2 regions of the Ruminococcus sp. Marseille-P328 genome follow, and region 1 is predicted to be linked to the other one. Evidence: riboswitches for the same ligand, from Rfam matches in the RefSeq annotation. Region 1 holds a riboswitch; the other holds the start of a gene.
What was found. Region 1 has a riboswitch for tetrahydrofolate ahead of ACESTK_RS07030 (folate family ECF transporter S component). Riboswitches for the same ligand answer to the same signal wherever they lie in the genome.
Positions count from the first base shown of each region.

Region 2: another riboswitch for tetrahydrofolate. It lies ahead of folE (GTP cyclohydrolase I FolE); the one in region 1 lies ahead of ACESTK_RS07030 (folate family ECF transporter S component).

Region 1 is NZ_CAXUBQ010000007.1:107,122-110,315, reverse strand. It holds gene ACESTK_RS07035 (N-acetyltransferase) at 1-669, shown strand, start outside; gene ACESTK_RS07030 (folate family ECF transporter S component) at 880-1,440, opposite strand; THF riboswitch at 1,527-1,628, opposite strand; gene ACESTK_RS07025 (hypothetical protein) at 2,155-3,194, shown strand, end outside.
Region 2 is NZ_CAXUBQ010000024.1:64,024-67,217, reverse strand. It holds gene ACESTK_RS16065 (aminopeptidase P family protein) at 1-661, opposite strand, end outside; THF riboswitch at 795-891, shown strand; gene folE (GTP cyclohydrolase I FolE) at 1,143-1,700, shown strand; gene ACESTK_RS16055 (HD domain-containing protein) at 1,697-2,194, shown strand; gene folP (dihydropteroate synthase) at 2,234-3,043, shown strand; gene folK (2-amino-4-hydroxy-6-hydroxymethyldihydropteridine diphosphokinase) at 3,158-3,194, shown strand, end outside.

The DNA.
Region 1 (3,194 bases):
CGTTTTTCCTATTTTTATACACATAGAACAAACAGTGTGGAGCAGTTCGGAACTTCTACCCTTTCCTGGAGGGAAAAGGTTTCTTTCTGCGAAGCAGAGTATGCCCGACTGGGCAGCCCTGCAATTTTTAAGATCAGTCCTCTGGTTTCTCCGGATTTTGATTATCTTCTGGAAAACCGCAACTACGAAATCCAGCATACAACAAATGTTATGGCAGCCTCACTGGATGGAGCAGATCTTTCTGCGCCTTGCGATCTGGTAACTCTTACTGACGATATTCCAGATATTTGGATTGAAAGTCTTTTTGATCTGAAAGGCACCATTAATCCTGTTCACCGTGCTGTAGTTCCATCCATGTATCATGCCATCGTAAAAGACACCGTATGCGCCTCCATCTGGAGTAACGGAAAAATTATTGCAACCGGGCTTGGCATTCTGGATCGAAATTATATTGGATTGTACGCTATCCATGTTCGCGAAGATTTCAGACACAAGGGTTATGCTCGTCAGATTTGTACTGCACTTCTAAAAGAAGGAAAAAAGAAAGGCGCAACTAAGGCCTATCTTCAGGTAGTAGAGGGAAACACTCCAGCACGTAATCTTTATGAATCACTTGGACTTCATTATCTCTACACCTATTGGTTCCGGGTTCAGACACATACAAACTGAAAACTTTTCAGAACATGTTTAAAAAAGGCTGCGATCAGTGTTTATCCTGATCACAGCCTTTTATTTGGGAATCGTATTTTTTGACTTATTCAACAAGTTGATTTCTCAAACAATCAACTTTCCAGTAAGTGCATTGCTTCATAATCCATCTTATGCCATATTATTTAATTTGGGGTTTTGTATATAATTCAGCTCCTGGACTGCTGCCATTTATACGGTCTTCTTCTCCAGCTTAGCAGGTCTTATGTTTCCTACAACCATGCCTGTAAGCGGGCTGAAATAAAGAAGACTGGTAAGTACGCAGTAGATTGGAGTCATGATTGCAAACTGTACAAGACGTCCTGGCATAATTGCATAGAAGTTTGCTCCGATCATTACCAGTCCTGCAGTGGTCAGTCCAAGTGTTCCCACTACGCCAGAGACTGCAATTGCGACACACATAACAACAGTCTTTACTTTTCTGTTCTTTTCAGCCATTAGTTTTCCAGCCAGTCCGGGGATCACACCCCAGGCAACTGCTGATAAAGTAATCAGTGGATTAACTCCATAGCCTTTCATAAAACATCCAATGATATCGGCAACAGCACCTTCTACACCACCAGCTACAGGTCCCATCCAAAGACCTGCCAATACAGTGGCGACAGTTCCCAATGTAATTCGATATACACCAAGATCAATTACCAGAACGCGTGACAGCACAAGCTGGATTGCTACCAGCAGTGCAAGGAATACAAGAGTCTTAACACTCCATGTCTGTTTGTTTTTACGCATAAAAAAAACACCTCCATAATGATTAAAATAACAGAGTAGTTACCATAAATAATAATCCCTCCACATTATGAGATGTTCTCACATGTAGCAACGGGTGCGGAAAATATATCGTAAACAGTCCTGCTGCTTTTCGTTTCACGGCGACTCCCCAGCCAATGAACACTTGACGCATAAATTCCTACTTCGCTATTATTTATTTAAAATGATTATAGCACAAAATATAGAAATTTCAATATGTATTTGTTATAATATTCACATAAATAAATTAGTCGTTACTGTTTACTGGTAATGTTCCGCGAGTGTTTTTTGTGAACAAAGTTCACAGAAAACCCGAGAATCTTAGCGCGAAATCATGCGAATGCATGATTTCTGTGCATCGCGAAGCGCGTTACTGTTCACTGACAAATGTTTGTGCATACTCTCCTCTTTTTCGCATATTCTAAGAATATCTTCCCTTATATAGGAAAAATATTTGACAAAAAGGAGTGTTTCTATGAATATAAAATCCACAAACAAATCATCCTGCCAAAAACAGTCGCCACTACAGAATCCTTACAATGTTTTTTATAATAATTACATGAATACAAATGCTACTACAGAATGTACAGGACTTGGCTATCGTATGCCAGATAACTCGGAGGAATGGAATGCATGCCGAGAGGTTTTCGATTTTCTTCCTGTACCATTTCCGGATTCGGAGGATACAAAGCAACAATGAAAAATTTCACAAAACTATTACTTGGCTCTTTGGTACTGTTCTCTCTGTCAGGATGTACTGCCGGTGATATAATCACCAGCTATACTTCTACTTCTGATCAGAGTGAAACCACCTTACAGAACACTTCAGAAACGCCCAAACAGCGTGTTTATATGGATGAAATCAAAGGAACCCTTAAGGATTTCACCGGTGCCACCCTGACTATGGAAAGTCAGGAACAAACTTACGTTTTTGATCTTTCTGAAGCAACTTTGGAATGCGAAGATGGCATGATCACTGGAGATGAAATCAGTGTCATTTATGAGGGTCAGCTCTCTAACAAGGATACCAGCACTGTAAAAGCATTGAAAGTAGTAGACGACTTTCACAAAAAGCATCAGCTGGAAGTACGAAAGGCCTATGGGGAAGTACAGAGTCTGACTCCAAATACCATTACCATAAAAAATAAAAAAGGCAAAACAGCCACCTATCCAATCACTGGAACTGAACAATATTATCAGAATGGCATCCGCACCGGTGTATGGGTATACATTCATTTTAAAGGCAAGTTTGCTTCCAGTCAGGATACCCAAAGTTCTTCTCTTAATGCCAGTCATCTGAAAGTACTAAGCATTTCAGATATTGATCCGCTTACACTTCCAGATCCAACACCAACACCAGATCCTGCACAAGTTTCTGCCGATGACTCAGCAAAAGAACAGCAGATTCATGCAGAAATTCAGAATATTTCCCTGAATACGCTCACAGTTCTTCCCTCTGGCTCTGACAGCACAATAAATGTGGACTTGTCTCAGATTCCTTCTTACTTTAAAGGTGGAACAGCACCAGGCTCCTATGTAACCATAACTTGCACTGGACAATTTCAGGGAAATTCACTGGATGGTGTTACTGTTACAGCAGTCACCGGTGATGATCCGGATTCTCTTGGAAGCCGGGAAATTACCAGCTCAGTCAGCGGTACAATTATAGGCCATACAGCAAATACCGTCACACTTCAAACTGGCGATGGCGCAACCATAACCTGCTTTACAGAAGG
Region 2 (3,194 bases), on a different contig from region 1:
TCATGACCAAATAAGAGAGAACAACCGGACAGCAATGTACATCGCCGCCACGAATATTCAGCAGCCATGCAATGTCATCCAGAGAAGTCAGTACAAATCCATCTGCACCTTTCTCTTCCATTGATTTACGGATTCTTCCACATTTGTCAGCACGGGATTCGCCTGCCCATTTTACATCCAGTTCCATAACCGGTTCGCAGGAAAGTGCCGGACGATCTTCCCAGATTTCTCCTACCAGATCAGAATCCGTCTGAAGAGTGGCTCCTTTTTTTGCAAGAAGTTCGGCCAGTTCATCTGCTTCTTCGGCGCTGACGGTTCTTCCGTCAAAACCAAGGCACATTCCCTCGCCTAATTTTTCTTCCAGAAACTGGTGCACAGTGGGAACATCTGGTTCTCCCATTTTAAAAAGCTCTACACCCGTTCCCTCCAGCTGTGCGGCCGCCTGGATGAAATATCTTCCATCTGTCCACAATCCAGCCATATCCTGCATGATGACTGCTCTGCCGGCAGATCCGGTAAAACCTGTAATATATTTTCTGCACTTAAAGTATTCTCCTACATATTCAGATGCATGAAAATCATCTGTGGGAACAAGATAAGCATCTATTTTCTTCTCTGCCATTACTTCCCGAAGTGCGGTGATTCGTTCTTTAACTGTCATAAAACTGACTCCTTCCAGTGAATTTTGTCTATTCCTATTATAATATCCACGTTACCCTTTCGCAACCTGTTTAAGAAAAAACACTTTTCTATTCCCAAAAGACGTGATATACTAACTTTCGAAATGAATGATATGCAAAATAGGATTTTATGCGTCAAGTGTTCGGTGAATGGGGAGTTGTCACTGAAACGAAAAGCACGTCTTACGGTATATTATCCGCACCCGTTGCAAGCACTATAAGAGGGATATCTCATATTGTGTCAGAGCCTGCCCGAAAGGAGCTTTCTGCAAGATGCACATTGCGATTTGTGGAAACGTTTTTTAACAGGCTCAAGGGAATGTTTTCGACATACATTCTATCACAATTGGAGATATCCTTTTTTGCGTATTAAGCAGGCAGATATTCGAATTCGAAAATCCTTCCCCGGTTTTATCAAAAAAGGATAGTCTCCGCAATCAAATACAAAGGAGGTTATTTTTAATGGTTGACAAACAAAAAGTAGAACAGGCCATCCGCCTGCTTCTGGAAGGAATCGGTGAGGATATTACCCGGGAGGGACTGATTGATACTCCCGACAGAATTGCACGTATGTGCGAGGAAATTTACGGTGGTCTCGATCAGGAAGCAGATCACCATTTACTGAAGCAGTTTCCAGTAGAAAATAATGAGATCGTATTGGAAAAAGATATTACTTTTTACTCTATGTGCGAGCATCATCTGATGCCTTTTTATGGTAAGGCGCACCTGGCTTATATTCCCGATGGAAAAGTCACAGGATTAAGCAAGCTGGCACGTACGGTAGAGGTTTATGCCAGAAGACCGCAGATCCAGGAACGCCTCACAGTACAGATTGCGGACGCTCTGGAGCGTGCCCTCTCTCCGAAGGGAATTATGGTTATGCTGGAAGCAGAACACACCTGCATGACCATGCGAGGCGTTAAAAAGCCAGGAAGCAAAACAATTACAACTGTAACCCGCGGAGCCTTCAAAGAAGATAAGGAGCTGCAGAAAATGTTCCTTTCCATGGTCGGAAAATGAGCAGTTCTTTTTCTGAAACAAACCGTATTTCTTTAATCTGGCGGCATCCCCTTTATCAAAAGCACTGTGAGAAAATACAGGAGCTTGAAAAAGATCGTATTTTCTGCAGACATACGCCGGAACACTTTCTGGATGTTGCCAGGCTGATGTATATTTATTCTCTGGAAAACAAGCTTAATCTGTCCAGGGAAATCATTTATGCCACTGCTCTTCTTCATGACATTGGCCGTGCGCAGCAATATCTGTCGGGTATTTCTCATGACATTGCAGGAGCTGAAATAGCCGGAAAGATTCTGGCAGATCTGCATTTTAAAGAGCAGGAAAAAGAGGAAATATTATCTGCGATCAGTCAGCACAGGACGGATGGATCTGATAATGTGTTGGCTATGCTGCTATATAAGGCTGATAAAAAGTCCAGAAATTGTTTTTCATGTTCAGCAGCTTCAGAATGTTACTGGCCTTCTGAGAAAAAAAATCTGACAATTGAATATTAAGCCTTCTAAAAAATCTAACAGAAAGGATGGTTTCTATTTATGAAAATTGGAAATCGTTTTTTTGATACACAAAATCACACTTATATAATGGGAATTTTAAATATTACTCCTGATTCTTTTTCCGATGGCGGGAAATGGAATCATTTAGATGAAGCTTTGCGGCATACAGAAGCCATGATCGCGGATGGTGCGGATATTATCGATATTGGCGGGGAGTCTACGCGTCCCGGACACACGCCGGTCAGTGCAGAGGAAGAAGCTCAGAGAGTTTTGCCCGTTATCGAAGCGGTCAGAAAACGTTTTGACATTCCCATTTCTGTAGATACCTTCAAAAGCAGCGTGGCAGAAAGTGCGATTCAGGCCGGTGCAGATCTGGTCAACGATATCTGGGGATTAAAATATGATTCTGAAATGGGAGCTGTAATTGCCAAATATGATGTTGCATGCTGTCTCATGCACAATAAGTCCAATACAGAATATAACAATTTTCTCATTGATATGCTTTCTGAGACACAGGAATGTGTCAATCTTGCAAGAAAAGCAGGAATCAAAGATGAGAAAATCATTCTCGATCCAGGGGTTGGATTTGGAAAAACATTTGAGATGAATCTGGAAACTATGAATTATCTGGAGCTTTTTAAGAATCTGGGCTTTCCGGTTCTTCTTGGCACCTCACGCAAGTCGATGATCGGACTGGCACTTGACCTGCCTGTAGACCAGCGTGTAGAGGGAACACTGGCTACCAGTGTAATTGGTGTGATGAAGGGCTGTTCTTTTGTGCGTGTTCATGATGTCAAGGAGAACAGACGCGTGATCCAGATGACAGAAGCAATTTGGGGTTGTAATTGAGAGTAAAGAGGACATTCGCAATCCGCTTTGCTACTTGCTCATGAACGCAGTCGCGAAACGATTGCGTTCAAATTCCTCAAAATTGTAAATAGTCAACAGAAAGGAACAACTGTTATGGATGAAACCAGATTTGATAAAATAGAAATTAAAG